2 regions of the Janthinobacterium sp. DSP2-3-3 genome follow, and region 1 is predicted to be linked to the other one. Evidence: predicted binding sites of a transcription regulator. Region 1 holds the regulator's gene; the other holds the start of a gene.
The links. The regulator FliA, encoded in region 1, starts transcription of late flagellar genes. The targets are predictions, from matches to a motif close to CTAAAGTTTNNNNNNNNNNNGCCGNTA.
Positions count from the first base shown of each region.

Region 2: a site for FliA is predicted at 2,143-2,169, ahead of ACP7DE_RS19850 (FlxA-like family protein). Genes of this name have one in related genera too.

Region 1 covers NZ_JAFCWA010000003.1:299,993-312,167, forward strand. The annotation lists gene flhB (flagellar biosynthesis protein FlhB) at 1-98, shown strand, start outside; gene flhA (flagellar biosynthesis protein FlhA) at 95-2,191, shown strand; gene flhF (flagellar biosynthesis protein FlhF) at 2,453-3,787, shown strand; gene ACP7DE_RS08100 (MinD/ParA family ATP-binding protein) at 3,780-4,643, shown strand; gene ACP7DE_RS08105 (RNA polymerase sigma factor FliA) at 4,689-5,420, shown strand; gene ACP7DE_RS08110 (flagellar motor protein) at 5,402-6,148, shown strand; gene motD (flagellar motor protein MotD) at 6,154-6,948, shown strand; gene ACP7DE_RS08120 (translation initiation factor Sui1) at 7,000-7,362, shown strand; gene ACP7DE_RS08125 (hypothetical protein) at 7,436-8,296, shown strand; gene ACP7DE_RS08130 (flagella synthesis protein FlgN) at 8,349-8,816, opposite strand; gene flgM (flagellar biosynthesis anti-sigma factor FlgM) at 8,825-9,133, opposite strand; gene flgA (flagellar basal body P-ring formation chaperone FlgA) at 9,245-9,940, opposite strand; gene flgB (flagellar basal body rod protein FlgB) at 10,132-10,581, shown strand; gene flgC (flagellar basal body rod protein FlgC) at 10,584-10,985, shown strand; gene ACP7DE_RS08155 (flagellar hook assembly protein FlgD) at 11,001-11,699, shown strand; gene ACP7DE_RS08160 (flagellar hook protein FlgE) at 11,754-12,175, shown strand, end outside.
Region 2 covers NZ_JAFCWA010000010.1:63,410-75,584, forward strand. The annotation lists gene ACP7DE_RS19840 (response regulator transcription factor) at 1-227, shown strand, start outside; gene ACP7DE_RS19845 (HAMP domain-containing sensor histidine kinase) at 230-1,720, shown strand; gene ACP7DE_RS19850 (FlxA-like family protein) at 1,762-2,112, opposite strand; gene ACP7DE_RS19855 (PrpF domain-containing protein) at 2,280-3,509, shown strand; gene dcd (dCTP deaminase) at 3,551-4,120, opposite strand; gene ACP7DE_RS19865 (alpha/beta fold hydrolase) at 4,254-5,054, opposite strand; gene ACP7DE_RS19870 (HAD family hydrolase) at 5,113-5,820, opposite strand; gene ACP7DE_RS19875 (sulfite exporter TauE/SafE family protein) at 5,844-6,605, opposite strand; gene ACP7DE_RS19880 (LysR family transcriptional regulator) at 6,757-7,698, shown strand; gene ACP7DE_RS19885 (DNA internalization-related competence protein ComEC/Rec2) at 7,883-10,306, opposite strand; gene ACP7DE_RS19890 (class I SAM-dependent methyltransferase) at 10,506-11,354, shown strand.

The DNA.
Region 1 (12,175 bases):
AACTCGACGTGCCGCCGGAGCTCGATCCGCTCGACCCCGCATCGCAGATCAAGGCCGCAGCAGACGCAGCAAACAAGAATAAAGGAAGTACACCATGAACGGCCTGAGATTGCCAGCCTGGCTCAGCGGAATGGGCAGCAACGCCAGCAAGGGCCTCGCCGCGCCGATCATCATCATCATGCTGCTGGCGATGATGGTGCTGCCGCTGCCGGCCTTCATCCTCGATATTTTCTTCAGTTTCAATATCGCGCTGTCCATCATCGTGCTGCTGACGGCGCTGTACACGGTCAAGCCGCTCGACTTCATGGCGTTCCCGACCATCCTGCTGGTGTCGACCATGCTGCGCCTGTCGCTGAACGTGGCGTCCACGCGCGTGGTGCTGACGGAAGGCCATACGGGCGCCGACGCGGCCGGTAAGGTGATTGAAGCGTTCGGCCACTTCCTGATTGGCGGTAATTACACGGTCGGTATCGTGGTGTTCATCATTTTGACGATCATCAACTTTACCGTGGTGACCAAGGGTGCGGGCCGTATCGCCGAGGTTGGCGCCCGCTTCGCGCTGGACGCCATGCCTGGTAAGCAGATGGCCATCGATGCCGACCTGAATGCCGGCCTGATCGGCGAAGACGAAGCGCGCCGCCGCCGCACGGAAGTGGCGCAGGAAGCGGAATTCTATGGCGCCATGGACGGTGCCAGCAAATACGTGCGCGGCGACGCCATCGCCGGCATCATGGTCACCGTGATTAACATCGTCGGCGGCTTGCTGGTGGGTTTGCTGCAGCATGACATGGGCTTTGCCGACGCGCTCAAAAATTACACCCTGCTGGCCATCGGTGACGGCCTGGTGGCGCAGATTCCTTCGCTGATCATTTCCACGGCGGCCGGTATCGTCGTTTCGCGCGTGGCCAGCGATCAGGACATCGGCACGCAGCTGGTGGGCCAGCTGTTCGCCAAGCCGCAAGTGCTGTACATTACCGCCGCCATCATTGGCGGCATGGGCTTGATTCCCGGCATGCCGAACATGGTCTTCCTCCTGCTGGCCGCGCTGCTGGCCGGCTCCGCCTATCTGATTAGCAAGAAACGCACACAGGAAAAAGAGGCGGCGCAGACGCCGGCCGACGTGCCGCAAGCCACCGTGGCGCCCGAGCAGGAAGAAGCCAGCTGGCAAGACATCATGCCCGTCGATACCCTGGGCCTGGAAGTGGGCTATCGTTTGATTCCCCTGGTCGACAAGACGCAGGGCGGCGAATTGCTCAAGCGCATCAAGGGCATCCGCAAGAAATTTGCCCAGGAAGTGGGCTTTCTGGCACCGCCCGTGCATATCCGTGACAACCTGGAATTGAAGCCGTCCGCTTACCGCATCACCCTCAAGGGCGTGGAAGTGGGCGTGGGCGAAGCGTTCAACGGCCAGTTCCTGGCGATTAATCCCGGCATGGCCAGCGGCACCTTGCCGGGCCTGGCCACCAGCGACCCGGCGTTCGGCTTGCCCGCCACCTGGATCGACGCGAGCTTGCGCGACCAGGCGCAATCGATGGGCTATACGGTCGTCGATGCGGGCACCGTGGTAGCCACGCACTTGAATCATCTGATCACCTCGCACGCTTCCGAGCTGCTGGGCCGCGCGGAAGTACAGTCCCTGCTCGACCACCTGGGCAAGGATGCACCGCGCCTGGTGGAAGACATGGTGCCGAAGATGCTGTCGCTGTCGGCCCTGCAAAAGGTGCTGCAGAACCTGCTGGCCGAGGGCGTGCATATCCGCGACATGCGCACCATCATCGAAACCCTGGCCGAGCATACTGTCAATACACAAGACCCGAACGAGCTGACGGCGCTGGTGCGCGTATCCCTGGGGCGCGCCATCGTGCAGCAACTGTTCCCCGGCGCGGCCGAACTGTCCGTGATGACCCTGGACAGCCGCCTGGAACGCCTGCTGATGCAAGCCATGGGCAATGGCGGCGATGGTGCCGGCATCGAGCCGGGCCTGGCCGATACCATCGCGCACCAGGCGGGCCTGGCTGCCCAGCAACAGGAAGCGCTGGGCCTGACGCCGGTGCTGCTGGTGCCGGCGCCGCTGCGCGCCTTGCTGTCGCGCTTCCTGCGCCGCGCCTTGCCACAGCTGAAAGTGCTGTCGCATGCGGAAGTGCCGGAAACCAAGACCATTCGCGTCACCAGCCTGGTGGGCGCACAATAGTTGTTCAATATGCATCGTGGCGCCGTTCCTGCGAGAACGGTGCCCCGATTCTTGACTTTCAGCATCAATTTCCTGCTGGCAAACTGAATAACGGGTACTTTCCCATCCTGTTCCTTCGATCGTTTCCTCCAAGCATCGCTAATAATGGAAACTGTCCGGGTGATCTGTGTCCATGTGGAAGACAGCACCCAAGCAACAGGAGTCGACGATGGTCACACAGTTCAGCCAATATTGCGCCACCCCCGCCTTGGGAGGCCGGTCATGAATGTGAAGAAATTTACGGGCGCCTCGTCGCGCGATGCGCTGCGCAAGGTGCGCGAAGCGCTGGGCCCCGATGCCGTGATCCTGTCGAACCGCCAGGCCGATGGCGTGGTGGAAATCCTCGCGCTGGCCAATGACGATGCCGCTTCGCTGGCCTCGCCGCCGGCCGCGTCCGAAATGGCCCAGCCCCGTCCCCAGTTGCAGACCCAGTTCGCCACGCCGCAGCGTCAGGCAGCCCCGGCCCAGCGCCCGGCTACCCCGACACAACGCCAGCCAGCGCCGCGCCAGGCTTCTTCCGAGCCAGTGGACATGGCCCGCATGCAGCAGATGATGGCCAGCGCGCTGGCGCACGTCAAAGAGAATGCCGCCGCCGAGATGAGCGGCATGATGAATGAAATCCGCGCCATGCGCGGCATGATGGAAACCCAACTGGCGGAAATTTCGTGGGGCTCGACGCAGCAGCGCGAGCCGCAAAAAGCCGTGGTGCTGCGCGAAATGCTGGCGGCCGGCTTTTCGGCCAGCCTGGCGCGCTATCTGATCGACAAGCTGCCCGCCGGCCTCGATGGCGCGCAAAGCATGCGCTGGATCAAGACCGTCCTCAGCCGTAACCTGAATACGGTGGCCAATGAAGACGCCATGCTGGAGCAGGGCGGCGTGTTCGCGCTGGTGGGGCCGACCGGCGTCGGCAAGACCACCAGCACGGCCAAGCTGGCTGCCCGCTGCGTGATGCGCCACGGCCCGGAAAAGCTGGCCCTGATCACCACCGATGCCTACCGTATCGGCGCGCATGAACAGTTGCGCATCTATGGCAAGATCCTCGGCGTGATGGTGCATTCGGTGAAGGATGAAGCGGACTTGCGCATCGCCCTGAAAGAATTGAAAAACAAGCACACGGTGCTGATCGATACGGTGGGCGTGAGCCAGCGCGACCAGATGGTCACGGAACAGGTGGCCATGCTGTCGGGCGCCGGCGCCGATGTGAAACGCCTGCTGTGCCTGAATTCCACGGCGACCCAGGAAACCCTGAATGAAGTGGTGCGCGCCTACCAGGGCAGCGGCCTGGCCGGCTGCATCATGACCAAGCTCGATGAAGCGGCTTCGATCGGCAATGTGCTCGACGTGGTGATCCGCCAGAAGCTGAACCTGTTTTATGTGTCGAACGGCCAGCGCGTGCCGGAAGATCTGTACCTGGCCGACCGCGGCTACCTGATCGACCGCGCCTTCAAGCTCAAGCGCGATGCGGCGGCGACGCAGTTTTCCGATGCCGAACTGCCGCTGCTGATGGCGCAGGCGGCCGCCCGCAACAATGAAGCGCGCGGGGTGCACCTTGGCTAATTTCGATTTCGACCAGGCCGAAGGCTTGCGCCGCATGCTGGCCGGCCCGCAGCCGCGCGTGCTGACATTTTTATCGGCCACGCCGCAAGATGACAAAGGTGCCATGTTGGTCAACCTGGGCGCCTCGCTGGCCTACGGCGGCAATGATGTGCTGCTGCTCGACGCCAGTGGCGGCAGCGATGGTGTCGCTGCCCGCCTGGGATTGGCGCACGGCGCCAGCCTGCGCGACGTGGCGCGCCAGCAGTGCGCCTTGAACCAGGTCATCCACCAAGTGCCGCAAGGCTTTGGCGTGGCCAGCCTGGGGGCGCGCAACCACCTGATGGACAGCATGGACTATGCGGGCGAGGAAGAACTGCGCCGCCTGGGCAAGACCTTCGAAGTGCTGGCGCGCCAGAGCGGCATCGTGCTGGTCGACGGCGTCGTGGCCGACCAGGGCGATTGCTTCCCCGTGCCGCTGATGGCCTCGTCCGACATCGTGGTGCAAGTCTCGACCAGCGCCACTTCGATCAAGGCGGCGTACTGCCTGATCAAGCGCCTGAGCCAGGAACTGGGACGCCGTCCGTTTGGCATTCTGGTCACCGGCGCTTCCGAATCCGAGGCAAAGGTGGTATACGATAATATGGCGCAGGCGGCGAGCCGCTACCTGGCCGTGAAACTGACCTCGATGGGGTCGGTGCCTGCCGATGAGTATCTGCACCGCGCGGCGCGTCTGGGCCGCAGCGTGGTCGATGCCTTTCCGCTGGCGGGAGCCTCGGTGGCGTTTCGCGGACTGGCCGAGCGGCTGGCCCGTTCGGCGGCGCCGGTGCTTGGTGGCACCTTGTACCAGACGGGGAGCCCGCACCAGTTCAGCGTCTGATTCCATCAATCAGCACACGATAGCAGTTAAAACAATAAGCAGCCTATGTACACGGTCAAAGGGAAATCGAACAAGGACTATTTGCTGACGGAGCACATTCCGCTGGTGAAGCGTCTGGCGCACCATATGAAGGCGAAATTGCCGCCTTCGGTCGAGGTCGATGACCTGATCCAGGCCGGCATGATCGGCCTGCTCGACGCCATTACCCGCTATGAAGAGACGCATGGCGCGCAGTTCGAAACGTATGCCGTGCTGCGCATCCGCGGCGCGATGCTTGACGAATTGCGCACCAGCGACTGGCTGCCGCGCAGCATGCGCCAAAACATGCGCAAGATCGAAGAGGCGATGAGTACCCTGCAGCAGCGCCTGGGCCACCCGCCGACGGAGTCGGAAGTGGCGAAACTGCTGAAAATGTCGCTGCCCGACTACCAGGAAATGCTGGGCGACGGCGGCGGCCACCAATTGCTGTACTACGAAGACTTTCATGACCCGGACGGCAATGACAGCTTCCTCGACCGCCATTGCGTGGACGAGGACAGCGACCCCTTGCGATCCCTGCTCGATACCGATTTCCGGCAATCCGTGATCGATGCCATCGACGCGCTGCCGCCACGCGAGAAAATACTCATGGGCCTGTATTACGAAGAAGAGCTGAACCTGAAGGAGATCGGCGCGGTGATGGGTGTCTCCGAATCGCGCGTCTCGCAACTGCATACCCAGGCCGTCGCGCGCCTGCGCGCAACTTTGAGGGAGCTGGCGTGGACTGGTCCAGCGTAATCGGGCTGGCGCTGGCGCTGGCGGGCCTCTTGGTCGGCCAGGCACTGGAAGGCGGCAAGATGGCCTCCCTGCTGCAGCCGGCCGCCTTTGCCATCGTCATTGTCGGCACCTTCGGCGCCGTGCTGCTGCAAACGCAGCTGCGCACTTTCGTGCGCGGCCTCGAAATGCTGCGCTGGGTCTTCCTGCCGCCGGCCGACACGCGCGCCGCGCTGGCGCGTGACATCGGACAATGGAGTTTGACGGCGCGCCGCGACGGCCCGCTGGCGCTCGAGCGCCTGATGGAAAACACGGCCGACCGCTTCAACGCCAAGGGTTTGCGCATGATCGTCGACGGTATCGCCCCCGACAAGCTACGCCAGCTGCTCGACGTGGAAATCTCCGCCTACGAGCTGGCCGAGCGCCAGGCCGTCAAGGTGTGGGAATCGGCGGCCGGCTATTCGCCCACCATCGGTATTTTGGGCGCCGTGCTGGGCCTGATCCACGTCATGGAAAACCTCACCGACCCGAGTAAATTAGGTAGCGGCATCGCCGTGGCCTTTGTCTCCACCATCTACGGCGTGGGCCTGGCCAATCTGTTGTTCCTGCCGGTGGCGAATAAACTCAAAGCCATCGTCTCGCGCCGCGTGCTGCAGTATGAAATCACGGCCGCCGTGCTGTACGACATCGCCACGGGTGACCATACGCGCATCATCGAAGAGCGCGTGGCCAGCCTGCTGCACGAGCACTGAGCATGATGCGGCGCGCGCGCAGGAAGTATGACGAGGAGCCGGACAACCAGGACCGCTGGCTGATCTCGTACGCCGACTTCATCACCTTGCTGTTCGCCTTCTTTGTTGTCATGTATGCGATTTCGCAAGTCAACGAGGGCAAGTACCGCGTCTTCCAGAACGCCATCGGCCAGGCCTTCAGCCTGGAAAAGGGCGCGCCGCCCATCATCATGGAAGCGCCGCAGGCGATCCCGCTGCCCAATCCCGCCCTGAAACGTCGCACGGAAGCCATCCGCCGCGAGCGCGAACACATGACGCGTTTGGCGCAGGACCTGACGTCCACCCTGGCACCGCTGGTCAAGGAAGGTAAAGTCAGGGTGACGCAGACGAGCCGCGGCGTGAGCGTGGAAATCAATGCCAGCGTGTTGTTCGACCCGGGCGCCGCAGGGCTGACTGCCGAATCGGACCAGGCCTTGCGCGCGGTGGCCGTGCTGCTCAAGGATGATACGCACGACGTGCAGGTGGAGGGGCATACGGATGTCCAGCCGATCAGTAATTCGACCTTTGCCTCGAACTGGGAATTGTCGGCCGCGCGCGCCAGCGCCGTGGTGCGCCTGTTCATCGCCAGCGGCGTGCAAGCCTCGCGCCTGACGGCCGTGGGCCACGCCGACAACATTCCCGTGGCGCCGAACGCCACGCCGGAAGGACGCGCGCGCAACCGCAGGGTCGCCGTGACGATTTTGTCCGGCATCCCGGAAACGGTGACGGAAGTGCCGACGGCGCCCATTGCACCTGCACCTGCGCCGGCTCCCGCCAACTGAACCCCGACGCTTGGTACAATCGCGGCCTTCTCCCTTTTTTATCTCTCGATCATGAAAAGCAGTTCCCTGGGCGGTCTCGTGTATTCCACCGAAACGGGCCGCATGTGTCCCGCATGCCGCCAGCCACTGGCGCAATGCGCGTGCAAGGCGCAAGCCAAGGCGGCACCTGCCGGTGACGGCGTGGTGCGCGTATCGCGCCAGACCAAGGGGCGCGGCGGCAAGAGCGTCACCGTGGTCAAAGGCTTGCCGCTGGACGCCATTGCGCTGGCCTTGCTGGGCAAGCAGCTGCGCACGCAGTGCGGCTCGGGCGGCACGGTCAAGGATGGCGTGATCGAAGTGCAGGGCGACCACGTGGACACCATCCTGGCCGCGCTGGCCAAGCTGGGCCACCAGGCGAAAAAGGCCGGCGGCTAGTCGGCTCGCGTGCGTGCGGGACTGTGCCGCGTGCCTGTGGTAACGTGCGTTTCCAGTCCACGCGCGCCACTTCATGATGAATATCAAACTTACCGGCATCGCCATCGCCGCTGCCATCGCGGCAGCGCTGGCGCTGGCGTACTGGCCCGCGTCCGACGGCGGCGCGCCGGGAGCTGCCACCACGACGGCCGCCAGCGCGCCAGCGGGACGCAGCCTGGAATCGTATTTGAATATTGATGCCTCCGTCCCTGCGGCCCAGCCGCCCGTTCTCGCGTCCCTGGCGCAGCGGCTCGAACGCCTGGGCGCCAGCGGCAGAGCGGAAGACGCGTATGCGGCCTTCAACCTGATTGACGACTGCATCGTTTTTCAACGCGAAAGCCGCTTGCCGGGGATGGAATTGGAGCTGGGACGCGAGATGACGGCGGAAGAAAAAGCCGCCCAGCAGCAGCTGTGCGCGGGCCTGACGCAGCGCCAGCGCGAAGACCGCCTCGCTTACCTGGCCACCGCTGCGAAGGCGGGCGTGCCGGGCGCCGCCACCTTGTTCCTGTCGGAAGGCCCGTTCGGCGACCGCAGCGCGCTGCGCAACCGTGCCGACGATCCGCTGGTGCAGGCATGGAAGCGGCAAGCCATCGCCCAGCTGACGGTGCAGGCGGACGAGGCGGACCTCTCCAGCGTGGCTAGCCTGATGATGGCGTATCTGCGCGATGGCGAGGTGGTGCAGAAAGATGCGCCGCAAGCGTATGGCTACCTGCTGGCCCTGCGCCTCGTCTACGACGATATCCTCGCGCCCGGCGTCACCAATCCGTATCAGGATGAATACTGGCACTGGCTGCAGGCGGAACTGACGCCGGAGCAGCAAGCTGCCGCCGCAGCGAAGGGGCAAGCCATCGCGGCGAAATTTCGCCAGCATGCGGGGCGACCCGCGCATGGTTGAGCTGGCAAGGCCGCTGCGCCTTGCCGGGGTGGGGGCACTGTTAAATAAGGGATTAGCCGATGACGACGCGCCGACTGGTCGTGTTGGTCGTCGGTTGGCCGCTGGGGCCGTAGAAATTGCCGCTCTGGGCCGTGGGGCGCATGGCGTTCAGGGCGCCTTGCGTGTGCAGCATGTGCTTGTTGACCAGCAAGCTGTTCAGCCGGTTTTGTTCCTTGGCTTCGCGCGTCGTCTCGAGCAGGGCTTTCCACAGGGATGCCGCTTCGGCTTCGCTGGCGCCGACCAGCCAGTCTTCCATGCCCGCCTCGGCGGCCGTGAAACCGGCTGCCGCCAGCGCCTGGTGGCGTTGCGCCGCCAGCTGGCTCAATTGTCCTACGAGTGCCGTCTTGCGCGCCGTGAGCTCCGTGATTGCATCGATGTCAGCCGCAACCAGATGCCGCTGTTCTTCTTTCATCAATGCCAGCAATGTGGTCATGAGCTGTTGCTCGTCGCGCAGGCTGGAAAACGGAGTCACTGATTGCATGGGGGAACCTATCTATTGCGTGAGTGCAGCAAGTCCTTGACTGTGTCGAGGAGACCGTCCGCCACTTTTTCAGAGTTGACCTGGAACTGACCGTCGGCGATCGCCAGCTTGATGCGTTCGACTTTTTTCGTGTCGAACACGGCGCCGCTGCCGGCAGTTGCACTGGCCGCTAATGCCTGTCCTTGCGGCGACAGGCGTACATTGTCCGACGTCGTCGGTGTTGCCTGGGCTTTCTCGGCATTCCGGGCGCCCGAGGTATTCGCGGGCGCCACCGGCAGGCCGGGATTGCTTTTAATGGTGTTATCGGTAATTTTCACAGCGTGATCCTCGTCTGGTCGAAGTCAAGAAACTCCGGGATATGTGTCATTATCGGCACCTTCTGCCGAAACTTTAGTGCGCCAGACCACAATATCGCTGTCCATCCGTATTTAAAAGGCGACCTCCACCATGCCGCCGGCGCGCGCCACGCCGCTGATCTGCTGGCCGCTCTGCGTGCGGACCTGCACCGTCTGGCCCTCGCCGGCGCTGCCGATGGCGCGTCCTTCTGATGCTACCTGGAAACCGTTGCCACTTGAAACGACGCGCACCAGCTGGCCCTGCATCACCACCGGCTTGCGGCGCAGGGTGTCGAGGCGCATCGGCGTACCTGGCGGTAAGGAAATATTCGTGCTGGCGCCCACGACCTGGGCCATGTCGGTGGCAATGCCTGCCGGCAATGCGGCCAGGTCGCCCTGCATCGTCACCAACTGGCTGGCATCGATGGCTTGCCCTTGTGCCAGCGGCACGGCGCTGGCCACGTAGTCGCCCACGACGGCCACGTTGGCTTGCAAATAGATGGTCCAGTTGCTTGGCGCGGTGCAGCGCACGCCCACGGTGGTCTTGCCCCAGGCGCGCGCGCCCGGTGCCATGAATGCTTGCGGTGCGGGGCAAGCCGCCAGGTTCAGGCGCGGATCGACGGCGCCGACGCTGATCGTCACCTTGCCCGGCAAGCCATTGCTTTGCACCTGCAGGAATTGTTCCACGCTGTTGCGCAGCGCTTCCGGCGTCTGCCGGCCGGCGTTTTGCGCCTGCGCCAGCAGTGGCAGGGCGGCAAGAGCGAGAAGGAGTGCGAGCGGTATTTTCATGGGGATAGGCCTCTGGAATACTGCCATGATAGTGGGCGCCGCCCTGATCGAAGCGCCGATTAAGGGGTAAAAGTAAGGTCTGATCCGGCGATGGCCTTGCCGTTGGGCGCCGTACTATGTTTCCTGTCATCACTATATCGCCATCCTTCCGCCATCTCAGGCGCCAGTGGCAGATCTTTCCGGAGCCTGACATGATAGGGAAACTCGACGATTACATGCGCTTCAACGAGACGGCGCTGAGCCTGCGTTCGACGCGCCAGGAATTGCTCGCCTCGAATATCGCCAATGCCGATACGCCCAACTACAAGGCGCGCGATGTCGATTTCGCCAGCGCACTGAAGGGTGCGATGGCGCGCAAGGATGGCGTGCAGCCGGCCCTGAAAGGCACGGCGCCGCAGCATATGCCGGGCAAGGGCGTCGCCGCCACCGGTGGCAGCACGGGCGGCAAGGTCGAGACCCTGGCCGACGGCACGCCGTTGCTGTACCGCGCGCCGGCCCAGGGCGCCGTGGACGGCAATACGGTGGATATGGATCTCGAACGCAACGCCTTTGCCGACAACGCCATCCGCTACGAGGCCGCCGTGACCTTCCTCAACTCGCAGATCAAGGGCATGTTGACGGCCATCCAGGGAGGACAATAATCATGTCGCTATTTAATATCTTTAATGTGTCCGGTTCGGCCATGAGCGCCCAGGCGCAGCGCCTGAACACGGTGGCCAGCAACCTGGCCAATGCCGACAGCGCCACCAGCGCCACGGGCGAAGCCTACCGCGCCAAGCAGGTGGTGTTCGAGGCCGTGCCCATGGCCAACGGCGCCACGGCCGTCAAGGTGCAGAGGGTGATCGAAGACCCGTCGCCGATGAAGCTGGTCTACGACCCGAAAAATCCGCTGGCCGACGAGAAGGGTTACGTCACCATGCCCAACGTGAATACGGTCGACGAGATGGTCAATATGTTGTCGGCTTCGCGCTCCTACCAGACCAACGTGGAAACCATGAACGCGGCCAAGTCGCTGCTCCTGAAAACCCTTACCATTGGCCAATAAGGCTGACTGACTATTATGGCAACCATCGATACCAGCACCGCCACCGTCACCGACCTGATGGCGACAATGAATCCGAAGAAGACGACGGCCGCGAAGGGTAGCGTCGAGGAGGAAACGAACAAATTCCTGACCCTGCTGGTGACCCAGCTGCAAAACCAGGACCCGATGAACCCGCTGGACAATGCACAGCTGACCAGCCAGCTGGCCCAGCTGTCCACGGTAACGGGCGTCAACAAGCTCAATACCACCCTGGAAACGCTGAAAACCAGCTACCAGCAGGCCGAATCCATGCAGGCGGCCAATATTATCGGCCACGGCGTGTTGACGGCAGGCAAGAACATCACCCTGAGCAAAAGCGCGGCTCTGCTGGGCGTGGAATTGGCGACGCCGGCCGACAGCGTCAAGGTCATCATCTACGACGGCACGGGCAAGGAAGTCCATTCCATCGACCTGGGCCCGCAGGATGCGGGTACCTTGCCGCTGGGCTGGAACGGCTCTACCGCCAACCTCGACAAGGATGGCAAGAATATCGTGCTGCCGGACGGCGCCTACACCTTCTCGGTGGAAGCCAAGCGCGGCGGCGCCATGCTCACGGATGCCGCGGCGCTGATGTTCGGTTCGGTCGCCAGCGTGTCGACGGGCGCGGGTGGCGTGAAATTGAATGTGCCGGGCGTGGGCAGCATCACCATGGCTGATGTGAAACAGATTTTGTAAGCCGCTTATTTGTAGCGTAGACCCTCTACCCCTATTTTCTACCAGGAGAACACAATGTCTTTCCAACAAGGCCTGAGCGGCTTGAATGGCGCCGCCAAATCGCTGGACGTCATCGGCAACAACATCGCCAACTCGGCCACCGTGGGTTTCAAGCAGTCGCAGGCGCAGTTTGCCGACATCTATGCCAACTCGCTGTATGGCGTGGGCGGCAACCAGCCCGGCATCGGCGTGGCCGTGTCGCAAGTAGCGCAGCTGTTCAACCAGGGTAACCTGGAGAGTTCGTCGAATCCGCTCGATATCGCCATCAATGGCGGCGGTTTCTTCCGCACCAGCGTAAACGGCGCCATCCAGTATTCGCGCAACGGCCAGTTCCAGGTCGACAAGAGCGGCTTCATCATCAATGCCCAGAAAGCCCAGCTGACGGGCTATCCGGCCGATGTGAACGGCAAGATCCTGGCCGGCGCCACCGTGCCCCT
Region 2 (12,175 bases), on a different contig from region 1:
TGACGAGCACGGAATTCAACCTGCTGGAAGTGCTGGTGCGCCATGCGGGCAAGCCTGTGAGCAAGAATCAATTGTCTGAGCTGGGCCTGGGCCGGCCCATGGCACGCTTCGACCGCAATATCGACGTGCACTTGAGCAGCCTGCGCCGCAAGCTGGGCAGCCTGGCCGACGGCCGTTCCTGCCTGCAAACCGTGTACCGTCTCGGCTACCAGCTGATCAAGGAGTAAGCGTGGGCCGTCTGTTCTGGAAGTTTTTTCTGTGCATCATGCTGGCGCAAGTAACGGCTACCATCGGCATCGGCGGCACCTTCTGGCTGAAAAACCGGGCCGCGCAGCAAGAGCGGGCCCTCGACATCGACACCAGTCCGCCGGCGCAAATGATCATCGAGGCCGCCAGCGCCACCCTGGAAGCGGGTGGCAGCCGGGCCTTGCGGCAATTCCTGGGCAAGCTCGAACGCATGCGCGTATTTGCCGTCGATATCCAAGGGCAAGAACTGATGGGCCGCACGGTGCATCCCACCATGCTGGCCAAGGCGCGCGCCATGCTGGAACAGGGCCAGGCCCATCCCGTGGTGCGCGAAGCGGCCGGCAGCGATGGCAAGCGCTACCTGCTGTTCCTGCCGTCGTCTGAACGCTTCCGCAATGCCGGAGCGGGCGCCGCGCGCGACACGCTCAATGCCGTCGCCATGAGCGGCCCGCGCGCCATGGGACCCGGTCCACGACCCAACGAAGCGGGCGCCCCGCCGCCACGCGGCGAATTCGGCCGCGGCATGCCGCCCGGCCCGCGCATGGACAGTCCCTACCGCACCTTCATCCCGCTGGCCGCCGCCATCGCCGCCAGCCTGCTGTTCTCCTTCTTGCTGGCCTGGTATTTTGCGCGCCCCATCCGCGACTTGCGCCAAGCGTTCGAAGCCGCTTCGCACGGTAATCTGGCGCCCCGTTTTCATGCCAGCGGCAAGCGTGGCGATGAATTGACGGACCTGGGCCGCGATTTCGACCGCATGACGGGCCGTTTGCGCAGCCTCATGGAAAGCCAGACGCGCTTGCTGCATGATGTCTCGCACGAGCTGCGCTCGCCATTGGCGCGCTTGCAGGCTGCCATCGGCCTGGCGCACCAGCAGCCGGAAAAGATGGACGCCTCGATGCAGCGCATCGAACGCGAAAGCGAACGCATGGATAAGCTGATCGGCGAGCTGCTGACCCTGTCGCGGCTGGAAGCGGGCGCCGGCTCGCCCCTCAGCGAAGACGTCGACATCGCCGACCTGTTGCACGACATTATGGAAGACGCCCGCTACGAAGCGAAGGCGCGCCAGGTGAGCATAGCCCTTGCGGGCGACGCGGCCATCGCCGACGCGGCTGTCTCGGGCCGGCCAGAACTGCTGGCGCGCGCCGTGGAAAACGTGGTGCGCAATGCCGTCAAGCACAGCCCCGATGGCGGCACGGTGGAAGTGAATTTGTCGCGCCTGCATGACGGCAAGCAGGATCTGCTGTGCATCGCCGTGCTGGACCGGGGGCCTGGCGTGGCCAGCGCCGACCTGGCCAACATTTTCCAGCCGTTCTTCCGCGCCAGCCATACCCAGCACAGCACGGATGGGCATGGCCTGGGCCTGGCCATCGCCCAGCATGTGATCAGCGCCCACGGCGGGCGCATCGGGGCCAGCTTGCGCAGCGGTGGCGGGCTGTGCGTGGAAATGCTGTTGCCCGTCAAAACGCCAGGCTGACCTGTCGGCGAGCCTGGCGTCGGGTATTGCCGGGAACTTTGCTAAGCCTGCGTATCGATGATGCTGCCCAGAGTGGACGAAGTCGATTTAGCAGGACTCGTCGCCGTATCGGCGCTGCTGGCCGTCTGCGTATCTTGTTGCGCCGCCTGTTGCGCGGCCGCCGCTTGCAACTGAGCAATTTGCGCCTGCAAGGCCTGGATTTGCTGCGCCAGCTGCTGTTGCAGCTTTTGCGACGCGTCCGTCTGCGTGCCCTTCTGCGATTCCGTCAATTGCTTTTGCGCCGCCGTGATCTGCTTTTGCAGCGCCGCGATCTGCGAACTGCTGCCCGAACTGGCGCTACCGGCCGCGCCGACTGTGCCGACTGCGCTGCCTGAACCGATTGCCGCTACCATGATGCCTCCCGAATGTGTCGATACCAAGGTTAACGGCAGGCATGGGCGCGGATGTAGTGCCGCGGGTGTAAAGGCAGGTAAAGAGCGCGGCCGGCACACATTGTTGCTCCTCGGCACAAAAAACTGGCACACTGACGCTTCCCCAGCCAAACCCTGATCGGATCGCCATGCCCCTGCTGCCCGCCCTGCCCGACCACGTGCCCCGCCAGCGCTGCGGCGTGATCGAGTTTCCCGTCCACCACATGCGTGGCGGCACATCGACAGGCCTGGTCTTGCATGCGTCCTGCGTACCGGCCGAGCAAACTCTGCGCGAGGAATTGCTGCGCCACCTGATGGGCGTGCCACAGTCCGGCCGGCTGCCGGGCAACCGGCAAATCACGGGCCTGGGACGCGGTGCGCCCACCAGCAACAAAGTCTTCCTGGTCGAGGTGGAACAGCATGCCGGCCAGCCGCGCCTGGTCAGCACCCTGGCGCAACTGGCCGGCGAGCACGCGGATATCGACTGGAGCGTGAACTGCGGCAATATGTCGTCCGCCCTGCAACTGTGGGGCCTGGACAGCGGCGTGATCGAGGCGCTGGCCATCGGCGCGCACGATATCGATATCCGCAACACCAACACGGGCGTCATCACCACCTCGCGCATGGCGCGCGAACTCGATGGCAGCTTTACGGCCACCGGCATTCCCGGCGTGCCCGGCCGCTTCCCCCGCGTCGACCTGTTCCTGCAGCAACCCGCGGGCGCCAAGACGGGTAAATTATTACCGACAGGCAAGGCGCAAGACAAGGTGCACGGCTACGACGTCTCGTGCGTGGACGTGGCCGTGCCCATGGTCATCGCGCTAGCGAGCCAGTTCGGCAAGACGGCACAGGAAGCAATACGGGAACTGGAGGCGGACACGGCGTTCATGCAAGCCATCCGCCAGGTATGGAGCGCGGCGGGACTGCTGATGGGCTTGCGGCGGCGCGATGGCGGGTTGATGACATTGGAAGAACTGGAACGCAGCGAAACTATCCCCAAGTTCTGCATTGTGGCAGCGGCAACGGGAGAGGGAAATATTGCGGTACGCTACTTTACGCCGCAAGCGGGCCACGCCTCGCTGGCCGTCTCGGGCGGCTGCTGCCTGGCGGCGGCTTGTCTGATACCGGGCACGGTGGCGCATGCGCTGGTGCGCGGCGTGCCGCCAGTCGGGCAAGCGGATGCAGAGATTGAACTGGGCATAGCAAACCCGGCCGGCATCCTGGCCACCACCATCGTGGCGCGCCAGGATGGGGCGACGGGAAACATCGTCATCGACAGCGCGGCCTACCGGCGCAGCACGCAAATCTTGCTGCGCGGCCATGTTCCCCTGTACCAGCCGTCAGCCGCATTGAAAGCGTGGCTACTGAAGCAGTTTTAAAGCAAGACCAGGCTGGGCTGGCGCCCCGCCATGCATGGCAATCAGGTCTTGGGCAAGGTCACGCCAACTTGGCCCTGGTATTTTCCACCACGGTCCTTGTACGAGGTTTCACACACTTCATCGGACTCGAAGAACAGCACTTGCGCCACGCCTTCATTGGCGTAGATTTTCGCCGGCAATGGTGTCGTATTCGAAAACTCCAGGGTCACAAAACCTTCCCATTCCGGTTCGAATGGGGTGACGTTGACGATGATGCCGCAGCGCGCATAGGTGCTCTTGCCCAGGCAAATCGTCAATACGTTGCGGGGAATGCGGAAATACTCGACCGTGCGGGCCAGCGCGAACGAGTTCGGCGGGATGATGCAATAGCCCTTGCCCGACACATCGACGAAGTTGTTTGCGTCAAAATCCTTCGGGTCGACGATGGTAGTGTTGATGTTGGTAAACAACTTGAACTCGTCGGCGCAGCGGATGTCATAGCCATAGCTGGACGTACCGTAGGATACGATGCGGTTGCCGTCGCGTTCCTTGACCTGGCCCGGTTCGAACGGCTCGATCATGCCCGTTGCTTCCGCCATGCGGCGTATCCATTTATCGCTTTTAATCGTCATCGCAGGGGGTTCTTTCTAGAATATCAGAATGGCGGGGGCCGCATGCCTGCTGCAGGCACGGCCCGAATGGCAGGATTTTACGCGAAAACCCGCCACTTTTGGCCCTTGCAAGATGAAAATCGTTGGTCTCAGGCTACTGTTTCGCCTGCAAGGAAGTGATCATCTCGCGCACCACTTGCGCCGTCAGTTCAGGGTTTTCCATAGGAAACAGATGGCCGCCCGGTACCTGGCGGAAAAACTTGCCGACCAGCTTGCGCGTGGCCGTCAAGCCCGCCTGGCGGCATTCCACCGATTCCGTGCCGCCGATAAAACCGATGGGCACGGGAAAGCCAGCCTTGACGAGGCCGCCGATATGGTGCGGCAAGCTGCGGTAGACATCCGTTTCCACTTCGCGCGTAAAGCGCAGCTGCACCCCTTCCGGATGAGGGACCAGGCCGCTGTCGATGTAGTCGTGCAAGACTTGCGGCGCCCAGATGGCGAACATGTCTTTGGCGGCAAAGTGTGCGTACGCGGCTTGCGCGTCGGGCCATAGCTTGCGCCGTCGGGCGGAAAAACGCGACGGAGAAAACCGTTCGCCCAGCGCCGTATTGCGCGCCAAGCGCACCAGCAAGGCGCGCCAGCCGGCCACAACGGGCGAATCGAGCAAGACCACGCAGCGCACCAGGTCGGGCCGCTGCTTGGCCACCATCACGCTGAGCATGCCGCCGAGCGAATGACCGACGAGGATCACGGGCCCGCTGTAGCGGCGCTCCAGCGCATCGATATACTCGCGCACCAGCTCGGGCCAGCCCGTGCTGACGGGGTAAGCAGGATCGTGCGCGTGCATGTCGAGCGCCTGCACAGCGTAGTGCTGGCTCAGCAAGCCGAACAGCTTGCGGTAGGTGCCGGCAGGATAACTGTTGGCGTGGGCAAAGTGCAGCTGCGGGAGGGTCATCGTGGGATGGTGCCGGTGAATGCGATAGGCAATTGTAATGGCATGCCGGCACGACGTATCAGAGGAAGGCCTCTAATTTCCGAGGTACCAGCGGGTGCGCTGAAGCCATGCCCGGCACGAAGGAGGCCAGCACCGCGCCCAGCTCCGCGCTTGATTCCACCACGCAAAAGGCATCGTCGAACGCATGCTCGCGGTTCATGTGATTGCGCACAATGATGCATTCCAGCCCAGCCGCGTTGGCGGCGCGCAAGCCGCGCGGCGAATCTTCCACGGCCACGCACTGGGCGGCGGCCAGGCCAAGGCGCTGCAAACCCAGCTGGTAGCCGTCGGGCGCCGGCTTGCTTTCCCCATACATTTCACGCGTCAGCACGAAGTCGAAATGTTGCAACATGCCCGTGGCCGCATGGCTGATCTGGAAGTGCTGTGCATACGCGCTCGTCACCACGCCCATGGCCACATGCGGGCGCAGCGCCGCCAGCACCGGTTCGATGCCGGGCATGGCCAGCCGACGCGCCTGGCGCAGCCGTTGCGCAAACAGCACGGTGCGCTCGGCGCGCAGGCGCTCGACCAGTTCGATGGCGTGGCCCTGCCCCAGCAGCACATGCCAGGCGCCGTAGTTATTGTCCAAAAACCAGTCAAAGAATTGCTTCAGCGTCAAGTCTATGCCGTAGGGCAAGAGCAAGTCGCGGTTGCTTTCGTAAAACAGCTGCTCGGTATTGACCAGCACGCCATCGTTGTCCCACAGCACGCCCTGGATGGTTTTCATGGTGAGGTTTTTACGTACAGTAATTACTTGAAAAATATGTCGTAAGACAATTTCACGATCAGCAACACCAGCAGCACCAGGAACAGGATACGCACGAAGGCGGCGCCGCGGCGCACGGCGATCCAGGTGCCGGTCAGGGCGCCCAGGATGTTGCACACAGCCATCGGTGCGGCCACCGCGTACACCACGTGACCGGCGGGAATGAAAAACGCCAGCGCGGCCACGTTGGTGGCAATATTCACCAGTTTCGAGCAAGCCGAAGCAAGGATGAAATCGAAGCCGAAGACGCGGATGAAGAGGAAGATCAAAAAACTGCCCGTGCCTGGCCCGAACAGGCCGTCATAAAAGCCGATGGCGCCGCCGATGACGATGGCGAGGATGCGTTCGCGCGGACCGATGGGGCGCGCTTCGCGCGTCGTGCCGAAATCCTTCTTGATGAAGGTGTAGATGGCCATGATGATGATCAATACCAGTACCATCGGGCGCACCACCTGCTGCGGCACATACGACACGGCCGCCGCGCCGATGAAGGACATGAAAAAAGCGCTGGCCACGGCGGGCAGCACCAGCAACCAGGGGATGTGCACCTTGCCGACAAACGAGCGGGCGGCAAACGTGGTGCCGCAGGCGGACGCCAGTTTATTCGTGCCCAGCAAGGACGTGGAAGCCATGTTCGGCATCAGGTTGAACAGGGCCGGCAGCTGGATCAGCCCGCCCCCGCCCACGGCGGCATCGATCAGGCCGGCAAAGAAGGCAAATAAACACAGCAGCGAGATGGTCAGCATGATAGGCAGTAAGGAATGGGCGACAGCGGCAGTATAGGCGCCGTGGATTTTTCCGGATGCAACTTCATATTGCGGAAAACGCAATCAGGCGTAACGCTTGACGGAATTCGCTCCGTGCGGTCTACTGGCTTCTTTTGCCGGGAGCCTCGCGATGTCGATGAAACTGATGTGGGAGATCCGCGCCTTCTGCAGCGTGGTTGAAAAGCGCAGCTTCATCCACGCGGCGCGCATGCTGGGACGCTCACCGTCCGCCGTCACGCGCGCCATCCAGTTCCTCGAAGACGCCATCGGCGCCGAGCTGATCCTGCGCACGCAAAAGCAATTCACCCTGACGACGGCCGGGGAAACATACTATGCGTCGGCCAAGCACTTGCTGGAAACGCAGGCCGAGGCGGAAGATCAATTGGCTGAGCTGAGCAACTCGCCGCAAGGCTGGGTGCGCCTCTCGGCGCCGGAAATCCTGTCGCTGGGCTTCTTGCCGAAAGTGCTGGCGCAATTTTCGCGCGATTATCCGAACGTCTCGGTCGACATTCATTTCTCGGACAAATCGATCGACCCCATCCAGGAAAAGCTGGACTTTGCCATCCGCGGCGCCTTTCCCCAGTCGAGCGAGCTGATCGGCTATCCCCTGTGGAACTACCGCCGCTACATGTACGCTTCGCCCGACTATATACAACGCATGGGCGCACCGGACGAACCCGAAGAGCTGGCCGGCCACGACATCATCATGCACTCGGCCCCGCGCATCCTGCGCGACTGGCATTTCGTCTCCAGCGACCGCAACGTGCGCTACCAGGTGCAACCGCGTTTCCGCTTCACTTCCGGCATCGCCACGTTCCAGGCCGCCCTGGAAGGCGCCGGCATCGTGCGCCTGGCCAGCTGGCTGGCGGAACCGGCCGTAGCCGCCGGAACACTGCGCCGGGTCTGCACGGCGTACCGCTTGACGTCATCCAAGGAGCTGGACCCCAGCATCCACGCCGTCTACGGCAGCTCGCGCATGGCCAAGGGCGCGCGGCTGTTTCTGGAATATGTGCGGCAGCGGGGGCTGGAGATACCGGATGAGCGGGTCGGCGTCGCGCACTCCCCCGCATGAACAAGCAGGCATAGTCGGCCTGAACTAAGTAATCCTCGGGACATTATGATGAACTTATGGCGCATAGAACCGGCTGCTATGCAAGGCGCCCGCTGCGACGCAGTGCGCGCATTGCGAGCAGTGGGCAACGCCGCAGAGCACCAGTGATGGAAGTCAGAAATCACAATAATTTATTGGGGGTTGCTTAGCGCCCATGCCAGTAGCGCGGCCGGCTGGCGCGATACTGCGTTACCTCAATTCCCGCCCCGAACTCCAGCACCACGGCACCCGCCACATCCGTGCGTAGCCGCGTGATCCCCATGTCGCCATAGCGCGCATACACCTGCGCCTTCGGATGTTTATAGCGGTTGCGGTGCCCGACCTGGAAAATCGCCAGGGTCGGATGAACGGCGTTCAAAAACGCCGGCGTGGACGATGTGCCGCTGCCGTGGTGCGGCGCCAGCAGCACGTCGGCCGCCAGTTCGCCATCCGCCGAGCGCGCCAGCAACTGCGCTTCCTGCCCCGCTTCGATATCGCCGGCCAGCAAAATTGCATGCTGGCCTGCCGTGATTTTCACGCTGCAACTGCGGGCGTTCGGTTTCAACGATATATCGTCGTGGCTGGCTGGCAGCGGGTGCAGCATGGCGAAATGTACGCCTTCCCAGGTCCAGCTCTGGCCCGCCATGCAGTGTAAATACGGCCGCCGGGCTTGCCGTCGGAGCTCGACGGCCGGATGGCCATCGAACAGCGACGAGGCCAGCCAGCCTACGTCTATGTTTTCCAGCAAGGACACGGCGCCGCCCGCGTGATCGAGGTCGCTGTGGGAAATAATCACGCCATCGAGCGTGCCTATGCCGCGTGCGCGCAAGTAGGGCACGATGACGCGACTGGCGCCATCGGCATCGAGGCTGTAGGCGGGTCCCGTGTCGTACAGCAGCCGGTGCCCATGCGTTTCCACCAGCACGGCCATGCCTTGTCCCACGTCAAAGGCCGTGATCCACATGCGGCCCGGCGGCGGACTGGACGGCAAGGCCGTCAGCAGGGGCAACCAGCCCAGCATGCCTGCCCAGCGATGCGGCCATCCCCGTGGCGCCAGCAGCCATGCCGTGCCAAATAATGCCCAGCAAAAACTCCACCACGGCGGCGCGGGCGCCGTCCACACGGCAAAACGGCGCGCGCCCAGCCAGTCCAGCACTTGCGCCAGCATCTGCACGATGGCGTGCGCCAGCAGCAGCAACCAGTCACACAGGGGCGCTGGCAGCAGGCTGCCCGCCAGCGACAAAGGCGTGACGACCAGGCTAATGATGGGTATGGCCAGCGCATTGGCCACGGGGCTGACCAGCGACACTTGCGAGAACAGCAGCATCGTCAAGGGCACCAGTCCCACCGTCACCACATACTGCGTGTGCGCGCCCAGCTCCACGGCGGCGCGCAGGCGGCGCCAGCGGCTGGCGCTCTCCGGCAAGGCCGCCGTGGTGCGGCCCGCCGTGGCGTACAGCATGGTGGCGACGGCGCCGAACGACAGCCAGAAACCGGGCCACAGCACGGCCCACGGATCGAACAGTACGACCACGCCCAGCGCCAGGCACAGCACGTGCCCTATGCTGGTGATGCGTCCCAGCCACAAGGCCAGCGCCACCACCAGCAACATATACAAGGTGCGCTGCGCGGGCACGCCGAAGCCAGCCAGCAGCACATAGACAAATGCCGCCAGCGCGCCCGCCAGTGCCGCCACCTTTTGCGCCGGCAACAGCAAAGGCAGTTGCCGGTCGGTAAAAAACGAGCGCCGCCACAGGGCGCCCGCGCCCAGGGCGAACAGGCCCGCAATCATGGTGATGTGCAGACCCGATATCGAGATCAGGTGACTGACGCCCGTACGGTTGAACACTTGCCAGTCCGACTGTGGAATGGCGCGCTGGTCGCCCACCACCAGCGCCACGATCACGCCCGCATACTGTTTGCCGTCCAGGCTACGCAGTATGCGCGCACGCAACGCCGCGCGGCTGGCCTCCACCACATTGCCGAAGCCGGGCACGAAGGCGGCCAGGCGCACGTTCGGCGTATCCGCGCGCGGTTGCGGCCGCACATAGCCGGTGGCGCGCACGCCCCGCTCCAGCAGCCACGCCTCGTAGTCGAAACCCATGGGATTCGCGTTGCCATGCGGGCGCTGCAGCCGTACCGTCAGGCGCCAGCGCTCGCCCGGCTGCACGTCACCCACCGCGTTCGTCACCTCATCGCGAAAACCCGCGTACCAGGACAGGGCGATCAAGGGCGGCACCTTCGCCCCAACAGCATTTTCCACGGCAAAATTGAAGCGCACACCCTGCTCGAAACGGTACGGCAGGCTGGCCACCGTACCGGTGACGGTGATGTCCTGGCCTTCATCGGCCAGCGCCAGTTGCGGCGCCAGGGCCGCGTGGGCCAGCCATGCAGCCCAATAAAAGCCCAGTCCCACACCGGCGACAAGCGCGACAGCAGAGCGCCAGCGCGCGTGATGGCGCAGCAGCAATGTAAGCAGTCCCCCTGCGCCAGCGATCACCCATAGCAGCGTGCCCGCATGCGGCGGCAAGCTGGCCTGCGTCTGCAGCCAGGCGGCGCCGGCGGCAAAACCGAGTATCAGAATGCGCATGAGTAGGCCGGATCGTCGCTCGACGCGAAAGGGGCTCAGGTACTGTGCCGCTTTCCACGCCCTGCCCTCTGATCTGGCGCAAAGATAGGGTAGATAAAACCGCTCTTGCACGCAATGCGCCACGGTCGCTGGCGAAACTTCCCCCATGCTAAGATGGTAGTTATCCGGCGCCAAAGCGCCACGACTTTGCGGACCTTGCATGACCCCACTGACAGCGGCCGAAACCTATTTGCGGGACTTTCATCAGCGCCAGGTCGGCGTGACCTCCGCAGCGTTTGCACACCTGCCCGCCCGCTCTGCGTCCACCCGCTACGCCTCGTCCTATGCTGTGCTGACCGACCTGGTGCTGACCGACCTCGTGCCGCTCAGCAATATGCCCCTGACGGTGCTCGACCTGGCCTGCGGCGATGGCTATCTGCTGGGCCTGCTCGCGGCCAGGGCACCGGCAACACTGCATTTGACCGGTATCGACATGAGCGAAGCCGAACTCGCTGTGGCGCGCGCCACCCTGCCCCCATCCGTGCGGCTGCAGTGTTGCCGCGGCCAGGCGCTGGACCTGCCATCGGCTAGCGTGGATTATCTCGTTTCGCACATGGCGCTGATGCTGATGGACGACATCGAGCAAGTCGTCAGGGAAATGCGCCGCGTGCTGCGGCCCGGTGGCCAGTTCGCGGCCATCGTCGGCCGGACTTTTTTGCTGGGCGAAGTCAACGACGTTTTCATGCGCGTCTTCAACGCCATTGCCAGCGTAGCGCTGCCGCCGCTACGCTTCGGCGACCGGCGCGCCGGGTCGGAAGCCGGCTGGCGCGAGCTGCTCGATGGCGCGTTCGCGCACGTCGCGTTTGACGATATCGACGTCCCATGGACGCCCACGCCCAACGAACTGTGGGCCGCCCTGACAGACACGTATGACATCGACCGCCTGGACGACGACGCCAGGCAGCGCCTGCGTAGCGCGTTCTTGGATGCCGTGGCGCATCTGCTAACCGGTGACGGAGTGATCGTCACCGGCTGGGGGCTGCGCCTGGTACGCGCGCGCGCCGTCTGAACTACCATCGACGCCATGACCTGCTGGCATCACCGGCAACAGGGCTGGCGCGCAGCCCCCCACCTGTCAATTGCAGGCTTGCTGGCAGGCGGACTGCTCGGCGCCGCACTCGGCTTGAGAAGTACCGCCAGCGATGCAAGCCCGCCATTCGACAGCGCAGTAGTGATAGCAGCTGGCGAGGGCTGGCGTCGCAGTCACAGCTAAGCCGAGACCTGTCGCAAAAAGAAATGCAGCGAGCTTTTTATTCATAGTGTTCTCCCAAAGTCGAATGGCTGATGAATCCCTGCGGGCGCCATCCTCTGACGCAGGGTCACATACACAGGTATGTCGGGTGTCATCGCAAGCTGTCTGTGCGTCAGCGCGAAGTGGAAAGTCCTGCGGCTGCCAGCGCATCCTGGAGCACCGTTAAGTCAAGCTGTCTATATTAACGCGGCGCGCCCCAGCTAATAGCCAGGCCGGCAGCCAGAATAATTTCGCGCATCGCCGTCAATTTCAGTTATTTTGAAAACATGCAAAAATTTCTTCGCCAAATCTGAGCCCATGATCAGCTCATCATTATTAATTGTCAAGATAATTCAATTCATTTCGCGCCATCGGATAATTCCTCACGCAATGAAAAGAATAGGCGCGAGACCGTAGCTGTACCGCTTTGCTTCATTTCAAATCCACGGTGTCGGGCGCCGTCACCATTGAAACGAAGCGGCAATTACTCCTTGTTCGACGCGCGCAAGAGAATAAGTCCAACCTTGCCCCCGGAAAAACAATCCGCACACCATGCAAATATCATTACCATGGAAATGAATAGAAACATACTCTTTGTT